4 regions of the Actinospica acidiphila genome follow, and region 2 is predicted to be linked to each of the others. Evidence: riboswitches for the same ligand, from Rfam matches in the RefSeq annotation. Region 2 holds a riboswitch; each other region holds the start of a gene.

The links. A riboswitch is a leader RNA that binds a small molecule or an ion and turns the genes downstream of it on or off. The one in region 2 is predicted to bind cyclic di-AMP.
Region 1: linked by a shared signal. The riboswitch ahead of HXP48_RS13715 (transglycosylase SLT domain-containing protein) and the one ahead of HXP48_RS12800 (C40 family peptidase) in region 2 are both predicted to bind cyclic di-AMP.
Region 3: linked by a shared signal. The riboswitch ahead of HXP48_RS19750 (LysM peptidoglycan-binding domain-containing protein) and the one ahead of HXP48_RS12800 (C40 family peptidase) in region 2 are both predicted to bind cyclic di-AMP.
Region 4: linked by a shared signal. The riboswitch ahead of HXP48_RS04075 (M23 family metallopeptidase) and the one ahead of HXP48_RS12800 (C40 family peptidase) in region 2 are both predicted to bind cyclic di-AMP.

The regions. Positions count from the first base shown of each region.
Region 1 covers NZ_JABZEM010000002.1:3,120,925-3,125,398, reverse strand. The annotation lists gene fahA (fumarylacetoacetase) at 1-478, opposite strand, end outside; gene HXP48_RS13720 (HAD family hydrolase) at 742-1,614, shown strand; gene HXP48_RS13715 (transglycosylase SLT domain-containing protein) at 1,578-2,054, opposite strand; cyclic di-AMP (ydaO/yuaA leader) riboswitch at 2,058-2,227, opposite strand; gene HXP48_RS13710 (polyprenyl synthetase family protein) at 2,754-3,764, shown strand; gene HXP48_RS13705 (LolA family protein) at 4,020-4,474, shown strand, end outside.
Region 2 covers NZ_JABZEM010000002.1:2,942,117-2,946,590, reverse strand. The annotation lists gene HXP48_RS35860 (C40 family peptidase) at 1-204, opposite strand, end outside; gene HXP48_RS12805 (hypothetical protein) at 568-921, shown strand; gene HXP48_RS12800 (C40 family peptidase) at 1,027-2,193, opposite strand; cyclic di-AMP (ydaO/yuaA leader) riboswitch at 2,218-2,354, opposite strand; gene pcrA (DNA helicase PcrA) at 2,607-4,474, shown strand, end outside.
Region 3 covers NZ_JABZEM010000002.1:4,392,129-4,396,602, reverse strand. The annotation lists gene eno (phosphopyruvate hydratase) at 1-1,152, opposite strand, end outside; gene HXP48_RS19750 (LysM peptidoglycan-binding domain-containing protein) at 1,418-2,128, opposite strand; cyclic di-AMP (ydaO/yuaA leader) riboswitch at 2,133-2,301, opposite strand; gene HXP48_RS19745 (LysM peptidoglycan-binding domain-containing protein) at 2,521-3,465, opposite strand; gene HXP48_RS19740 (cytochrome P450 family protein) at 3,658-4,474, opposite strand, start outside.
Region 4 covers NZ_JABZEM010000002.1:887,899-892,372, reverse strand. The annotation lists gene HXP48_RS04090 (aspartate aminotransferase family protein) at 1-254, shown strand, start outside; gene HXP48_RS04085 (helix-turn-helix domain-containing protein) at 334-957, shown strand; gene HXP48_RS34125 (DUF6126 family protein) at 954-1,082, shown strand; gene HXP48_RS04080 (tyrosine-protein phosphatase) at 1,117-1,914, opposite strand; cyclic di-AMP (ydaO/yuaA leader) riboswitch at 2,434-2,598, shown strand; gene HXP48_RS04075 (M23 family metallopeptidase) at 2,603-3,526, shown strand; gene HXP48_RS04070 (SGNH/GDSL hydrolase family protein) at 3,779-4,474, shown strand, end outside.

The DNA of each region.
Region 1 (4,474 bases), 180 kb from region 2:
CCACGACGGTGCCGGAGCGGCCGTGGTAACCGATCGGCAGGTGCTTCCAGTTGGGGGTGAGGGAGTCCTCGGCGTCGGGGCGGAAGATCTGCCCGACGTTCCGCGCGTGGTTCTCCGAGGCGTAGAAGTCGACGTAGTCCGCGACCTCGAACGGCAGATGGAGGGTCACCTCGGACAGCGGGTGGAGGAACGGCTCGACGGTCTCCCGGTGCGCCGGGACCGTCACCCACGCGGTGAGCGCGCGGCGCACGTCCGACCAGGCCGTGCGGCCCGCCGCCAGCAGCGGGTTGAGGGTGGGGCGGGCGAGCAGGGAGGCGTAGGGGGAGCCCAGGGCGTGCGCCGCCGCGCCGGCGTCGAGGACGTGGTCGCCCAGCCGGACGCCCACGGTGCGCTCCGCCGAGCCGGGGAGCGAGAAGACGCCGTACGGCAGGTTGTGCGGGCCGAAGGGGTCGCCCTCGGGGACATCGAAGGGGGGCATCGGGTGCTGCCTCGCTTTCGTGTGCGCGGGTGGGCCACGTGTCCGTGGCCGTGCCACACGTTACGGGGTCGCGTCCCGATGGGCCCCTGTTATCAGGGACGACTCCCGGAGCCGGGACCCGTGGAGCGCACCGTGTTCCGGTCAAAAGGGAAAACAGGTCTCAACCGGTCGCGTATCGGCGGCACAAGAAGGCAAAACGCACCCAATGCGCGGGCATACGGGCGCGGTGAATCGGACGGTCCTCTTGTCCGTATTCTCTGATCATGGCCGCACCCACCGATTGTTCTCTCATCGCCACCGACCTGGACGGGACGCTGCTGCGCGGTGACGACACCCTCTCCGACCGCTCCCTCGCCGCCCTCGCCCGGGCGGAGCGGGCCGGTGTCCGGCACCTCGTGGTGACCGGCCGGCCGGCCCCCAGAGTGCGGTCGCTGCTCGACGACCTCGGCTGCACGGGGCTCGCGGTGTGCGGACAGGGCGCGCAGGTCTACGACGCCGCCGCGCGGCGGATGCTGTGGTCGGTCCGGCTGGACCGGGAGCTGGCGGAGACCGCGCTCGGCAAGATCGAGGCCGAGGTGGGGGAGGTGTACGCCGCGGTCGACCAGGACGGGGTCGACGGGCTGACGCTGATCGAGCCGGGCTACCGGATGCCGCACCCGAAGCTGCCGTCGGTGCGGGTGGAGCGGCGGGACGACCTGTGGGAGCGGCCGATCAGCAAGGTGCTGCTGCGCCACCCGGAGCTGTCGGACGACGCGCTGGCGGCGGCGGCCCGGTCGGTGGTCGGCTCGCTGGCCACGGTCACCATGTCGGGGCCGGGCACGGTGGAGCTCCAGCCGTGCGGGGTCACCAAGGCGACCGGTCTCGCGCTGGCCGCCGAGCACCTGGGGCTGCGCCCCGAGGACACGGTCGCCTTCGGGGACATGCCGAACGACGTCCCCATGTTCCGGTGGGCGGGCCACGGCGTCGCCATGGCCAACGCGCACCCCGAGCTGAAGGCGGTGGCCGACGAGGTCACCCTGTCGAACGAGGACGACGGCGTGGCCGTCGTCCTCGAGCGACTGTTCGGGCAGACGGCCGCTCTCGGCCGTCAGAGGTCGGCTCAGTACGCGCCGAAGACGTTGTCGATCGAGCCGTAGCGGTCGGCGGCGTAGTTGCAGGCCGCGGCGATGTTGGCGACCGGGTCGAACGGGTCGAAGGCGGTGCCGGGCACGTGGTACGCCTGGAAGGTCGGGTCGATGACCTGGAGCAGGCCCTTCGACGGGGTGCCCTTCACGGCGTTGGAGTCCCACAGGTTGATGGCGGCCGGGTTGCCGGACGACTCCCGCATGATGTTGCGGTGGATGGAGTCGTAGGAGCCGGGGATGCCGTTCTGCGCCATGACGTCCATCGCCTCGCGGATCCAGCCGTCGAGGTTGTCCGGGTACGCGGTCGTGGAGGCGGCGGCCGTGGCCTGGGCCGAGGGGGCCGCGGAGGCGCTGGTGGCGCCGAACAGCGGCAGCGCGACCACGGCGACGCCGGTGCCGGCGACGGCGAGGGAGCGGACGAGGCGGCGGCGCGACGAAGCGATGACGGGCATGTCTGGGTTCCTCTCCTACGCCTGCGAGGTGAGCTGTCGGGTTCGGGCGGGAGAGTGCCCGGCCGTGCCCCTGCGGGCATGGCTTCACCCCGAGCCGTCCCGGCGTGTGTCCGGTACGGCGACTTACCTGGGTCCCCCGCTCCTGCCGTGCGTGAGTTGGTCGTCGGGTGTGATGCGGGTGGCGGCAGGACTCGGCGTCCACCCGGCAGGCCCGGAACGTATGCGAGAGCACATGTCGGGAACAAGTGCGACGATCACGCCACACCCCGTTTGATCTTGGAATGGGTGGTTTTGCGTGCTTGATCCTTTGCGATCGCCAAGCGTCAACTCCGTTGTGTGGAGCGGGATGACGGACGTGTGCGAGGGTGTCCCGGAGGCCGTCCGGCGCGTGACTCACCTCACGGGACGGTGACCGTGAGCGTATTTGTGGCCAAGGGGAATTAGCCCACCAATGACGGCAAATCGGACTCGGGGGTGGTGCAGGATGGTGCGCGGGTCGCTGTGTCCGGGAAGCCGAGGTATGTCCGTTGTTATCAGCCGATCAAAAACACTCCGCTTCTGATCCCGTATCGCCCTGCTTGTGACCCCGGGCCCTGGCGGTGATCGAAACCTGACCGGATACGCTGACTCGAGTGGTGGCAGCGACCTATCGACAAACCGTGTAACCGCCAGCAGACACCAGCAGACAGGAGACCCCTCGTGACCGTCGTCGGGCCGTTCGGGCTGAGCGTGCGGGACCAGGCTCTGGAAGCCGATGTCCAGGCCGGATTGACGGCTGTCGAGGAAGGGCTGCTCGAAGCCACCAAGAGCGAGGTGCCGTTCATCACGGAGGCCGCCCAGCACCTGGTGCGGGCCGGCGGCAAGCGGTTCCGTCCGCTGCTCGTCATGCTCGCCGCCCGGTTCGGCGACCCCTACGCGCCCGGCATCGTGCCGTCGGCCGTCGTGGTGGAGCTCACCCACCTGGCCACGCTGTACCACGACGACGTGATGGACGAGGCCGAGGTGCGGCGCGGGGTCGCGAGCGCGAACGCCCGCTGGGGCAACTCGGTCGCCGTGCTCACCGGCGACTTCCTCTTCGCCCGTGCCTCCCACATCCTGGCCGACCTCGGCCCGGAGGCCGTGCGGGTGCAGGCCGAGGCGTTCGAGCGGCTGGTCACCGGCCAGATCCTGGAGACCGCGGGCCCGCAGGACGGCCGCGACCCGGTCGACCACTACCTGGACGTGCTCGGCGGCAAGACCGGCTCCCTCGTCGCCGTCTCCTGCCGGTTCGGCGCGATGATGTCCGGCGCCGACGACACCGTCGTCGACGTCCTCACCCAGTACGGCGAGCGCCTCGGCGTCGCCTTCCAGCTCGCCGACGACGTCCTCGACATCGCCTCCGACTCCCACGAGTCCGGCAAGACCCCCGGCACCGACCTGCGCGAGGGCATCGCCACCCTCCCCGTGCTGCGCCTGCGTGAGCGTGCGGCCCGGCTCGGGCTCGCCGAGGACCTCGCCCTGTGCGAGCTGCTCGACTCCGACCTCACCGACGACGCCCGGCACGCCGAGGCGCTGCGCCTGCTGCGCGCCCACCCCGCGCTCGGCCAGGCCCGCCGGGACACCGTGCGCTACGCCGAGGAGGCGCGCGCCGCCCTCGCGCCGCTGCCCGAAGGGCCCGCCAAGTCGGCGCTCGTCGAGCTGTGCGACGCCGTGGTGCACCGGGCCGGCTGATCCGCCCCCGCCGTCCCCCGTACGCCTCCGGTCCCCGGGTGACCCCTACGGGGCGGGGCAGGCGCCCTCGTCCCGTGTCATACCGCAGCAGTACGCGGAGTTGAGCCCGCGGTCTGACGCTTCCGTCCCCCCGATTTGGTCAGATGGACCACGACGGAGAACACCACTTCTCACCGGTTCGGGTGAGAATGGCGGCTCGGGCCGAACTGGTGCGAGGACACGGGACGGAAGCCGCCGCGACGACGGAGGGCACACATGGCACCGTACGAATCCGACGACACGACGACCGCGGGGGAGGTCGAGGAGCCGCGCGCCGGGCGCCGCAAGGCCGCGCGGTACGTGGTCCCGGTCACCGTGATGGGCGTGGCGGCCGCGACGATCGGACTCGTCCCGGCGCTCGCCGACTCCGGCGACCCCGACCTGCCGGACATCACCGCCGCACAGCTCATCGAGAAGATCGCGCAGTCGGACGTGGAGCGGCTGTCCGGCACCGTGAAGATCACCACCGACCTGGGGCTGCCGAACCTCGGCGGGCTGGAGAGCGGCCTGCTCTCCGGCGCCACGGGCGGCGGCGACGGCGAGGGCGGCTCCTCCGCCGACCCGTCCGGCCGGCTCACCGAACTGGCGTCCGGCACGCACACCCTGCGCGTCGCCGCCGACGGCCCGGACCGCCAGAAGCTGTCCCTGCTGGAGAACGCGGCCGAGTACAG
Region 2 (4,474 bases):
GGCACCGTTGTACTTCTCGGTGGCGACCTCGGCCTCGCGGTACAGGCGGTCCACCTCGGCGCCCGCCGGAGCCGGCCGCGGAGCCGCGTGGGCCGCTCCGCCCGAACCGGCCGTCGTGGCCGCTCCCGCCAGGACGAGGGTGACGGCCGCACGGGCCGTGGTGCCGCCCACCGGGCGCTGCCGTGACCTGCGGTGCGCTGCCACCCTCGAAGCCGTCCTTCCCGTCGACGCCCGCCGGGGCCGGACGACGGTCCGGCGGTCCGGCGGCGGGGTGACAGGGGAGCCGTCCGCCGCCGGAGCCTTTCCTCGGCGGTGGTGTCCGGCCGCCGCTCCTGACCGAGCGGCGATGCGGAGCCGGTCACCTGGGGCAGGACGCTAGGCCCGGCCGCGCGGCGCGGGATACGGGTTGTGCGGAACTGTCGCCCCCGGAGCACCGGATGACCGTAAGTGACCGTTGAGCCGCGCAGGGCGCTTCGTTCTCACTCAGGGTGATGACCGATGTGGTGAAGGCGGGAAAGGCGAGGGCGGCGGAATGCTACGGGACACCCCTGGCTAGGCTCCGGCCTCATGGACGTACTCCTCCACATCTTCGTCGGTCTGCACATCATCGGCATCGCGTCGCTGCTCGGCGGCTTCCTCACCCAGATGAAGGCGATGGGCGCGGGCACCGCCCGCTTCGTCCCCGCGATGCTGCACGGCGCGCTGACGATGCTGGTCACCGGCGTCGCCCTCGTGGGTCTCAACGAGGCCCAGGATTACTCCGTCGACCACGTCAAGATCGGCGTGAAGCTGGCGCTGCTGATCGTGATCCTCGGCCTGGTCTACGTGAAGCGGGACGAGGAGAAGGTGGACAAGGGCGTCTTCGGCCTGGTCGGCCTGCTGACCGTGGCCAACATCTTCATCGCGGTCCTCTGGACCTGAGCCCCTCGTCCCGGAACACCGGGCGCCGCCGTGGACACGGAAACCGCCGACCGAGCCGTCACCGGCCCGGTCGGCGGTTTCCGTTTCCGCGCGTCGAGAGGCCCGTCAGGCCGGGCGGACGATGCTGTGGATCGCGGAGTCGCCGTCGTAGTAGATCGACTCCTCGCGGACGTACGTGCCCGGCTTCGGGGCGTGGATCATCATGCCGTTGCCGATGTAGATGCCCACGTGGGTGACGTCGTCGTAGAAGAAGACCAGGTCACCGGGTTGCGCCTGGGACACCGGGACGGTGGTGCCCGCGTTCACCTGGTCGTACGTGGTGCGCGGGAGGGAGACGCCGGCGGCCTTCCAGGCGGCCTGGGTCAGCCCCGAGCAGTCGTAGGAGCCGGGTCCGGTCGCGCCCCAGACGTACGGCTTGCCGATCTGCGCGCGGGCGAAGGCGAGGGCCTTCTCCGCCTTGGTGCCGTACGACGAGTCGGCCGGCGGGGTCTCGGCCGAGCCGGTGGACCCGGAGCCCTCCGAGGCGCCGCCGCCCTGCTGCGCGGCCTCCTCGCGGGCCTGCTCCTGCTCCGCCTGCTGACGGGCCAGCTCCGCCGCCTTGCGGGCTGCCTCCTCCTGCTTGCGCTTCTCGATCGCGGCGAGCCGCGCCTTCTCCTCCGCGGTCAGCTTCGACAGCAGTTCGCGCGCGTCGGCGAGCTTCTTCTGGACGGTGGCCTTGGCCGTCTTCAGGTCGCCCTGCGTCTCGGTGAGCGTGCGGAGGCTCTCGGTGGCCTCCTGCCGCTTCTTCATCGTCTCGGTCTGCTGGGTGACGTAGTCGTCCACCGCCGCCTTCTGGCGGCCGGTCATCCGGTCCAGCACCTGACGCTGGTCGAAGATGTCCTGCGGGGTCTCCGCGAGCAGGAACGTCGCGGTGTCCGGCATGCCCGCGCCGGTGCGGTACTGGGCGGCGGCGTAGGAGCCCAGCTCCGAGCGCGCGTCGTTCAGCTTCTGTGTGCGCTTCGCCACGTCGTCGAGGAGGGTGTCGACGCGCTTGCGCTGCTTGGTGGTCTTCTCCTTGGCCGCGTTGTACTTCTCGGTCGCCGACTCGGCCTGGCGGTAGAGGTCGCCGACCTTCTTCTCCACCTCCTCCAGGCTCGGCCGGTCCTCGCCGGGGGAGGCGTTGGCCGTCTGGGAGAGCAGGGCCACAGAGGTGAGCGCGGCCGTGGCGAGGGCCGGGGTGCGTATGCCTGCCACGCGCGTGCCGGGGGTGCGCGACTTGCGGTGCGACGCCAAGGGAGGCGACTCCTTCCGGTGCTCCGCCTACCGGGTTAGCTGTCGGGTTCGGGCGGGTGGAAGGGTTGCCCTACGGCCTCTCCGAAGAGTGGGCCGATTCACCCCAAGTCTCGGTGGGTCCCCGGCTCCGGCTGCCCTGGCGGACAGTGACGGACTCGGCGGGGGCCGCGCGGCCCGGCGAGGTTCGCCGGCGGGGGACGAGCGGCCCGGACGGCACGGTAGCCAACTGGTGTGGCCCTTGTGAAGGTTGATGGGTGATATGCCCGATACATTTTCGTGACCTTCTTGTGGATGTCACGCACGGTGAGGCGCCGACCGTGGAGGGTGCCCGCCGCGGCGCCCCGGGGAGGGGACGGGGGATGTTTCCGGGGCGGGCCCGGGTTGTCGGTGGAGCGCCCTAGACTCGGAGAGCGATGAGCAGCCTCTTTGACGACAGCTTCCTGGCGGACCTCCAGGCCCAGCGCGGCCCGGCGGACGAGCCCCCGCCGCCGCCCGAGGACGAGCACGCCCCGGAGCCCCTGCCGGACGACCTGTTCGGCGGGAAGTTCGACGTGCCCCCGGAGCGGGACTCCTACTACCGGGACGGCGCCCCGCGCCCGGTGATCGACTCCGCCGCGCTGCTGGAGGGGCTGAACGACAACCAGCGCGCCGCGGTCGTGCACTCCGGCTCCCCGCTGCTCATCGTCGCCGGAGCCGGGTCCGGCAAGACCCGCGTGCTCACCCACCGCATCGCCCACCTGCTCGCCGAGCGGGGCGTGCACCCGGGCCAGATCCTCGCGATCACCTTCACCAACAAGGCCGCGGGCGAGATGAGGGAGCGCGTCGAGCAGCTCGTCGGCCCCCGGGCGAACGCGATGTGGGTGATGACCTTCCACAGCGCGTGCGTCCGCATCCTGCGCCGCGAGTCCAAGAAGCTCGGCTTCACGTCGTCCTTCTCGATCTACGACGCCGCCGACTCCAAGCGTCTGATGGCCCTGGTCTGCCGTGACCTGGACCTCGACCCCAAGCGCTTCCCGCCGAAGTCCTTCAGCGCCAAGATCAGCAACCTGAAGAACGAGCTGATCGACGAGGAGGACTTCGCCGCCCAGGCCACCGACGGCTTCGAGAAGACCCTCGCCCAGGCCTACGCGCTCTACCAGTCCCGCCTGCGCGAGGCGAACGCGCTGGACTTCGACGACCTGATCATGACGACGGTCAACCTGCTCCGCGCCTTCCCCGACGTCGCCGAGCACTACCGCCGCCGCTTCCGGCACGTCCTGGTCGACGAGTACCAGGACACCAACCACGCCCAGTACGCCCTGGTGCGCGAGCTGGTCGGGGGCGCCTCCGAGCACCCCGTCGACGTCCCGCCGGAGGCCGAGGTGCCGCCCGCCGAGCTGTGCGTGGTGGGCGACGCCGACCAGTCCATCTACGCCTTCCGCGGCGCGACGATCCGCAACATCCTCCAGTTCGAGGAGGACTACCCGGACGCGACGACCATCCTGCTGGAGCAGAACTACCGCTCCACGCAGACGATCCTGTCCGCCGCCAACGCCGTCATCGAGCGCAACGAGTCCCGCCGCCCGAAGAACCTGTGGACCAACGCGGGCGAGGGCGCCCGCATCACGGGGTACGTCGCGGACACCGAGCACGACGAGGCGCAGTTCGTCGCCGACGAGATAGACCGCCTCACGGACGCGGGCGAGGCCAAGGCCGGCGACGTCGCCGTCTTCTACCGCACCAACGCCCAGTCCCGTGTCTTCGAGGAGATCTTCATCCGCGTCGGCCTGCCCTACAAGGTCGTCGGCGGCGTGCGCTTCTACGAGCGCAAGGAGGTCCGGGACGTCCTGGCCTACCTGCGGGTGCTGGCCAACCCGGAGGACTCGGTGCCGCTGCGCCGCATCCTCAACGTCCCCAAGCGCGGCATCGGCGACCGCGCCGAGGCCATGATCGACGCGCTCGCCCAGCGGGAGAAGATCAGCTTCCCGCAGGCGCTGCGCCGCGTCGACGAGGCGTACGGCATGGCCGCCCGGTCGGCGAACGCCGTCAAGCGGTTCAACACGCTGATGGAGGACCTCCGCACGGTCGTCGAGTCGGGCGCCGGACCGGCGACGGTGCTGGAGGCCATCCTCGAACGCACCGGCTACCTCGCCGAGTTGCAGGCCTCCACCGATCCGCAGGACGAGACCCGCATCGAGAACCTCCAGGAACTCGCGGCCGTCGCCCTGGAGTTCGAGCAGGAGCGCGGCGAGGGCGAGACGGGCACGCTGGCCGACTTCCTCGAGCAGGTCGCGCTGGTCGC
Region 3 (4,474 bases), 1.5 Mb from region 2:
CTGGCCGCAGTTGGTGGCGACGGCCAGGTCGGCGATGGTGACGTCCTCGGTCTCGCCGGAGCGGTGGGACATCATGCACTTGAAGCCGTTGCGCTGGGCCAGCTCGACGGCGTCCAGGGTCTCGGTGAGCGAGCCGATCTGGTTGACCTTCACCAGCAGGGCGTTGGCGGCGCCCTCCTCGATGCCGCGGGCCAGGCGCTCGGGGTTGGTGACGAACAGGTCGTCGCCGACGAGCTGGACCTTGTCGCCGAGCTTGTCGGTGATGGTCTTCCAGCCGTCCCAGTCGTCCTCGAACAGCGGGTCCTCGATGGACACGAGCGGGTACGCGTCGACGAGCTCCGCGTAGTACTCGGTCATCTCGGCGGCCGTGCGCTCCTTGCCCTCGAAGGTGTAGACGCCGTCCTTGTAGAACTCGGAGGCGGCCACGTCGAGGGCCAGGGCGATCTGCTCGCCGGGGGTGTAGCCGGCTTCCTTGATCGCCTCGAGGATGAGGTCGAGGGCCTCGCGGTTGGAGCCGAGGTTGGGGGCGAAGCCGCCCTCGTCGCCGAGGCCGGTGGCCAGGCCCTTGCCCTTCAGCACCTTCTTGAGGGTGTGGTAGACCTCGGCGCCCCAGCGCAGCGCCTCGGAGAAGGACTCCGCGCCGATCGGGGCGATCATGAACTCCTGGATGTCCACGTTGGAGTCGGCGTGCGAGCCGCCGTTCAGGATGTTCATCATCGGCACCGGCAGCAGGTGCGCGTTCGGGCCGCCCAGGTAGCGGAACAGCGGCAGGTCGCTGGCCTCGGAGGCGGCGTGCGCGACGGCGAGCGAGACGCCGAGGATGGCGTTGGCGCCGAGCGAGCCCTTGTTGTCGGTGGCGTCCAGGTCGAACATCGCCTGGTCGATCAGGCGCTGCTCGGTGGCGTCGTAGCCGACGAGCTCCGGGCCGATCTGCTCGATGACGGCCAGCACGGCCTTCTCGACGCCCTTGCCCAGGTAACGGCCGGCGTCGCCGTCACGGAGTTCGACGGCCTCGAAGGCGCCGGTGGAGGCGCCGGACGGGACGGCGGCACGACCCGTGCTGCCGTCGTCGAGGCCGACCTCGACCTCGACCGTGGGGTTGCCTCGGGAGTCCAGGATTTCCCGGGCTACGACGACGTCGATGGACGGCACGAGCATCTCCTTCTTGGGATGTGACGCGGGTGAGCGGGGCCGCGGGGGCCCTGCGGGTCCGAGCCTAACCGGCTCCGGGCGATCGGCCATCTCGCCGCCCGCCTCATGGACGGAACCGAGCGTACTTTGTTTCTCAACGGAACAAAGCAGGTTCGGCAAACCGTGACCGGAATGCGTCCGGACATGACCCCGCCCCGGTGCGTACGGGGGAAGAAACGCACCGGGGCGGAGCCCGTGGGGACGGGAGGGACCTGGCGGTCCGCCCTTACTTCAGGTGCAGCTGCTGGCCCGGGTAGATGAGGTCGGCGTCGTCGACGATGTCGTCGTTCAGGTCGAACAGCTTCGCCCAGCCGCCCTTGACGTCGTGCTCCTCGGCGATCGAGCTGAGGGTGTCGCCCTTGACGACCTTGTACTCGCCGTCGCCCTTCTCGACCTTCTTGCCGGTCGGGGTGGTGACGGTCTTCTTCTCGGCCTTCTTCTCCGCCTTCGGCGCGGCCGGGGCGGCCGGACGCTCGGCGGAACGGGAGGCCTTCTGCCCGCTCTCACGCGACTCGGTGGAGCCGGACTCCTGGGAGGAGCCCTCGGCGGAGCCGCCGTCGTAGGAGGCGTTGGACAGGCCCGTGCCGCAGACCGGCCAGGCGCCCTTGCCCTGGCCCGCGAGGACCTTCTCGGCGATCTCGATCTGCTGGGCCTTGGTGGCCTGGTCGGCGGTGGCCGCGTACTGGGTGCCGCCGTAGCCGGCCCAGGTGGAGGCGGAGAACTGCAGGCCGCCGTAGTAGCCGTTGCCGGTGTTGATGGACCAGTTCCCGCCGGACTCGCACTGGGCGACGGCGTCCCACTCGGACGCGGTGGCCGCGGAGGCGGTGCCGGACGCCATCAGCGGGCCGGCGACGGCGGCGCCGGTGACACCGGCGATGGCGATGGCGCGAGTGGCCTTGGACGGACGACGGTGCTTGCCCTTGCCGGAAAACAGCATGGATGGATCCCCTCACCGACGCCTACGAGGTGAGCTGTCGGGTTCGGGCCGGTTGAGTTGCCCGGCCACGTCCCTCCCGGGACGCGGCTTCACCCCGAGCCGTACCGGACGTCAACCGTCCGGTCACGGCACTTACCTGGGTCCCCCGCTCCTGCCTACGGCGCATGACGCGACGACTGTTCCCGTGCTGCCACTGGCAGGATTCGGCGTGGCGGCAGCCGGGGCCCGCGATGGCGAGCGGTCACGACCGTAAGCACGTGATCGGTGGAATATCAAAGATGATCAGGGCCTCTGAGACCTATCTCTCACAGTCCTTATTACGGACATTCAGCCCTTATCGCTTCGTCAACTGCTCCCGCCCGCAGGTGCCTTCGGCCGCCCGTTTCCGACCGCTATTCGGCGGTTTCGCTGTCCACCAGGAGCCGCTGGCCGGGCAGGATGAGGTCCGGGTCGTCGCCGATGACCTGCTGGTTCTCGACGTAGAGCGCCGTCCATCCGCCGGTCAGGGCAAGGGAGTCGGCGATGGAGGCCAGGCTGTCGCCGTCCTGGACCGTGTAGCGGTCGTCGGCGATCCCCGCGGACGTGTCCGTGGAGGGCGAGGCGTGCCGGCCGGACGACGGGGTCCCGGCGTCGGCGGTCACGTCCTCCTGCGCACTGGGGCCGCGATGGCGGCCCGAACCGCCGTCCTCCGACTCGGTGGCGGCCGAAGAGCCGGTGCTCCGGCCCGACTTGTCCGACTCGTCACTTTCGGGGGTGGTGGAGGCGGACGGGGACGCACTCGCGTCCGCGTCGCTCTTCGCCTCGCCGGACGTATCGGATGAACCCGACGTGGCCGACGGAGAGGGAGAAGCGGACGAATCACCGGACTCCGGCGAACCGGACGAGGTGCTCGTCCCGCCGGTCCGGGTGTCGCCCTGCTCCGCGCCGGACGGCACGCCCGGGTCGACGTCCGGGGACCCGGTGTCCTGGTTCAGGCCCGTGAGCAGGCCGCAGGCGCGCCACTTGCCGACGCCCTGGTCGGCGAGGATTCTCTCGGCCACGGTGATCTGCTGGTTGCGGCTGGCCGCGTCGGCGCTGGGCGCGAACTCCAGGCCGCCGTAGTTCTCCCAGTCGTCCTGGGTCAACTGCAGACCGCCGTAGTAGCCGTTGCCGGTGTTCTGGCTCCAGGAGCCGCCGCTCTCGCACTCCGCGACCCGGTCCCAGGTCTCACCGTCCGCCGCACTGGCGGCGCCCGCGCCGAGGAGCGGGATCGCGATCGCGGATCCGGTCACCCCGGCGGCGACGAGCAGAGCCGGAGCCTGGCGGGGGCGACGGTGTCGGCCGTTCCCGGAGAGCATGCGGAAGCCTTTCACTCGGCAACAAGGACCGGTACGGGCGAGCAAAACCGTGCGGCGCGCCGTACTTGATGGGTGAACGTATAGGCAGTCGATCACTTGTCACAAGTTCATGCCGTGCAGATCACATGAAGATCACAGAGTTGAGCATGTCTCAGGTTTCCGCACACCGGCCCCCGGGCACGGGCAGGAAGGTCAGGTGTGTCCTGAACGCGGAGGTGAGAATTCCACCGGAAGCGTGCGGAGTCCCCGCATGATGAGGCCGCCGCGCCAGCGCAGTTCGGCCGGATCGGCGGCGAGCCGGAGGTCCGGAAGGCGCGTCAGAAGCGCGGCGAGCGCGGTCTGTCCCTCCAGGCGCGCGAGCGGGGCGCCCAGGCAGTAGTGGATGCCGTGCCCGTACCCCAGGTGCTGGTTGTCGCGGCGGCCCAGGTCCAGGATGTCCGGGTCGTCGAACCGCTCCGGGTCCCGGTCGGCCGCGGCCAGCACGACGAGCACCGGGTCGCCGGTCTCGATCCGCTGCCCGCCGATGACGACCGGCTCCGTGGCGAACCGCCAGGTCGCCAGCTCCACCGGGCCGTCGTAGCGCAGCAGTTCCTCCACCCCGGTCTCCAGCAGCCCGCGGTCCCCCTCGGCCAGCGCCCGCTGCAGACGCTCGCGCTGCTCGGGGTGCGTGAGCAGCGCGTAGGTGCCGTTGCCGATGAGGTTGACCGTCGTCTCGAAGCCGGCGAAGAGGAGGATGAACGCCATCGCGGCGGCCTCGTTCTCCGTGAGGTGCTCGCCGTGGTCGGAGGCGCGGATCAGACCCGAGATGAGGTCCTCGCCGGGGACGGGCTCTGCGGGCAGCGCCTGACGCTTGCGGTGGATCAGCTCGGCGAGGTAGCCGCGCATCTTCTTCACCGACCGTGCCACTCCGCCGCGCGGGCCGCCACCGTGACGGATCATCATGCCCGCCCAGTCCCGGAAGTCGTCCTGGTCCTCGCGCGGGACGCCGAGCAGGTCGCAGATGGCGTAG
Region 4 (4,474 bases), 2.1 Mb from region 2:
TGCTCCAGGCGGCCCGCAAGGGGCTGTTCGCTCAGATGGTGGTGGTCCCGCTGCTCCAGCGGCACCGTATCCTCACGCAGGTGTCAGGGGACCACCTCGAGGTGATCAAGCTGATCCCCCCGCTGATCGTCGACGAGGGGGACGTGGACCGGTTCGTGGACGCCTTCACCGCGGTGATGGACGACGCCCACGAGGGCGGGCTCATCTGGGACTTCGGCCGGACCCTGGTGAAGCAGGCGGTCGCCAACCGCTGACCGCGCGACGAGCACGACGGGCTTTGCCTCTGAGGCAAGAAAATTGCCCCAAAGGCAAAGTCCGGTGCTCAATGGAGGCATGAGCTCCTCCGAGACCGAGCCGCGGGACGAGCCTGTCGGGGCCCTCCCCGCGGTCGCTCCTCAGCTGCGTGCCCTGCGCCGGCGGGCCTCCCTGACGCTGGAGGCCGCCGCACGGCAGGCGGGCCTGTCACCCGCCCACCTCTCCCGGCTGGAGACCGGACAGCGCCAGCCCTCGCTGCCGATGCTGCTCTCCCTCGCGCGGATCTACGGTACGACCGTCTCCGAGCTGCTCGGGGAGTCGGCCGTCGAGCGTGACGCCGTGGTGCGCGCCGCCGACATGGAACCCACCGAGGCCGGCGGCTGGACCTACTGGCAGGCCGGGGCCGCCGGGCGCGGCATGCAGGCCCTGCGGGTCCACGTGCCGCACGGCTCCCAGGGCGACATCGTGCGCGTCCACCCCGGCGAGGAGTGGCTGTACGTCCTCAAGGGGCGGCTGCGGCTGCGCCTCGGGGACACCCTCCACCGGCTGTCCCCGGGCGACAGCGCTCACTTCGACTCGCTCACCCCGCACCGCATCGCCGCGCAGGACCCCGACGGGGTCGAGCTGCTGTTCGTGCACACCCTGCTGCAGAGTCCCACGGCCGCCCTGTGCCTGGGCCCGACCCATGGAGAGACACCGTGACCGGCAAGGACATGGAGGAGAAGTTCCCGAGGGCCCTCTGGGTCAGGCTGTTCGTCTACGTCGTGGTCGGGCACCTCTTCGCGGCCTTCATCTACTTCCTCTTCGAGATCGCGCCGAAGAAGTAGCGGCCACGGGGCGAGGCGCGCACGGGGGCGGGTGTCAGTCGAGCAGGCGCTCGCGCAGCCGCTCCCGGTGGGCCGGGGTGAGCCCGAGCCCCTGTTCCAGGTAGGCGTCCACGCCGCCCCAGGTCTCCTCGACCGTGTCGAAGGCGGCCGCCAGATACTCCGCGCGCGCGTCGAAGAGCGGGCTGAGCAGCTCCATGACCTCGGGGGAGTAGGCGTCGGGGGAGCTGCCGCTGCGCCGCACCTTGTAGCGGCGGTGCTTGGCGTTGGACTTCAGGTAGTCCTCGACGATCGCGTCGCGCTCCACACACACGGCGAGCAGGGTCACCGCCACCGAGAGGCCCGCGCGGTCCTTGCCGGCCGCGCAGTGCATCAGCGCGGGGACGCTGTCCTCGGCGAGCGCGCGCAGCACCTGGGAGTGCTCGGGGGTCCGCTCCTTGATGATCGTGCGGTACGAGGTGATCATGCGGTCCGCGCCCTGGCCGTCGGCGAGGATCGCGCGCAGCTGGTCCAGGTCGCCGTCGCGCACCATCTTCCAGAACTCCGCGCCGTCGGCCGGGTCGCTCAGCGGCAGGTTGACGTTGCGCACGCCCGGCAGTGCCACGTCCGGGCCCTCCAGCTTCTGGTCGGCCGCGTTGCGGAAGTCGAACACGGTGTGCAGACCGAGCGAGGAGAGGAAGGCGGCGTCCTCCGCGGTGGCGTGGGCGAGGTGACCGCTGCGGAACAGCACCCCGTGCCGCACCCGCCGGCCGTCCACCGTGGGCAGCCCGCCCACGTCGCGGAAGTTGCGCACCCCGGTCAGCTGGGGCTCGGTCGACGGGATCTCCTGCGTCACGGACGGCTCCTCCCACTTCGCGCCGTCGCCGCGGCTCGTCGACGGGCACCACTCGACGATACGACATGGCTGCCAGGGGCAACGAGGTGTCGGCCGCCCTTGCGACGTTGGATTATGTCGCTTTCTGTTTGTTCCTGAGGCGGGATTCCGGGGCTCGTCCCGCCAAGATCAGGATGTCGCGATTGCGTCGACCGTCCTGCCCGACTTCATGATGAATAGATGATATGTCCGAATAAGACACTTGGGGATAACGTGCCCCGGTAGCAAAGGATTTGAGGATGGGGTGCGTGAGCATCGTCATACCGGTGACCGTGTGCTGTCGCCATGCTCACGTAATTCACCTCCGTGACAAGGGAATTCACCTGCGGCTCACTCGCGGGATCGACGCACGGTGACGTCATTTCCGCCTTTCGATCACGGAAAAAGCGGGTTCGCGGGAACCCGCGCTTGTTTCGCCGCGTCGAGGTCGCTTACGTTCCCAACCGATCCGGACGGACGCCTAATCCTGCCGCCGCCCGGAGCCCGCACACACTGACCCGACGTACGGCAGGAGCGGGGGACCCACAGGTACAACTGCCTGTTCCGGGCCCCGGAAACAGGCTTGGGGTTAAGCCGCGCAGCAACGCGGCCGGACATCTCCAGTCCGCACCCGACAGCTCACCTCGTAGGCGCCGGAGAGGAATTCGTCATGCCCGCGAAGGGTAAGCACCGCCGTACCAAGGCCCAGCGTTTCACCCGCTCCATCGCCGTCGCCGGAACCGGTGGCGCCGCTCTCGCCCTGCCGCTCCTCGGCGCCACCGGCGCGCATGCCGCGACGCCGCAGTCCGCCCCCGAGACGTCGGTCCGGTCGCTCTCCGTCACCGGCCAGCAGGCCAAGGCCGAGAAGGGCGACGAGGTCCGCACGTACACCGTGAAGGCCGGCGACTACCTCGCCAAGATCGCCGAGGCCGAGCACGTCGACGGTGGCTGGAAGCAGCTCTACGCGGACAACCGCGAGGCCGTCGGTGACGACCCGTCGCTCATCCACCCGGGTCTGAAGCTCTCCATCGACGGCAAGGCCGCCAAGAGCGCCCCGAAGCAGTCCACTTCGCCGCAGGCCGCCGAGCCCGCCGCGCCCAAGGCGGAGAAGCCGGCCGAGAAGCCCGCGCAGAAGGCCGCCGAGGAGTCCTCCTCCAACGAGGCGTCCACGCAGACCGCCCCCGCCTCCGGCTTCACCTCCCCGGTGTCCGGCGGCAGCGTCGGCACCGCCTACAAGGTGGCCGGCAGCATGTGGTCCAGCGGCTACCACACCGGTGCCGACTTCGTCGTCCCGACCGGCACCCCCCTGAAGGCCGTCGGCGCCGGCACCGTCGTCTCCGCCGGCTGGGGTGGCGCGTACGGCAACCAGGTCGTCATCCAGCTGAACGACGGCCACTACGCCCAGTACGCCCACCTGTCCTCCCTGTCCGTCTCCGCGGGCCAGACGGTGAGCGCCGGCCAGCAGGTCGGTCTCTCCGGTGCGACCGGCAACGTGACCGGCCCGCACCTGCACTTCGAGATCCGCACCAGCCCGGACTACGGCTCGGACGTGGACCCGATCTCGTACCTCCGCGGCAAGGGCGTCTCCCTCTGACACCCGGAGCTCCGGCTCCCGAGCGGCACCCTTCCTGACACGCGCGCCGAAGGCCGACCCCGATCCACGGGGCCGGCCTTCGGTGTGTCCGGGCCCGTGCCGGGCGCGGGGCCGTACCTATTCCTGGCTTGGCCAAACCTTGAAGTGGCTTATCTCACCGCGCGTCAACCCCCGCCTACGGTCGCGTAGGTCACATCCGAAGGTGAATCATGTCCGGCTGTGGCAGACGATTCGAAGAGTGACAAGGCAACAGTGATCGGGTCGTACGTGGCGGTGGGGGACAGCTTCACCGAGGGCGTCGGCGACCCCGGGCCCGACGGGGCGTTCGTCGGCTGGGCCGACCGGCTCGCCGTTCTGCTCGCGGACCGCAGGCCCGAGGGCGACTTCCGGTACGTCAACCTCGCCGTGCGCGGCAAGCTGCTGGACCAGATCGTGGCCGACCAGGTCCCCCGGGCCGTCGAACTCGCCCCGGACCTGGTCTCCTTCTGCGCGGGCGGCAACGACATCCTGCGCCCGGGCACCGACCCGGACGAGGTGGCCGAACGGTTCGAGAAGGCGATCGCCCAGCTCGCGGCGGCCTGCGGCACGGTTCTGGTGACGACCGGGTTCGACACCCGGGGCGTCCCGCTGCTCAAGCATCTGCGGGGCAAGATCGCCACGTACAACGGGCACGTGAGGGCGGTCGCCGACCGGTACGGCTGCCCGGTGCTCGACCTGTGGTCGCTGCGCAGCGTGCAGGACCGCAGGGCGTGGGACGCCGACCGGCTGCACCTCTCGCCCGAGGGACACACCCGCGTCGCACTGCGCGCGGGTCTCGCCCTCGGCCTGGAGGTGCCCGCCGATCCGGAGCAGCCGTGGCCGCAGCTTCCGCCGCGCGGCACGCTGGAGATCCGGCGGGACGACGTCCACTGGGCCCGCGAGTACCTCGTCCCGTGGATCGGGCGCCGC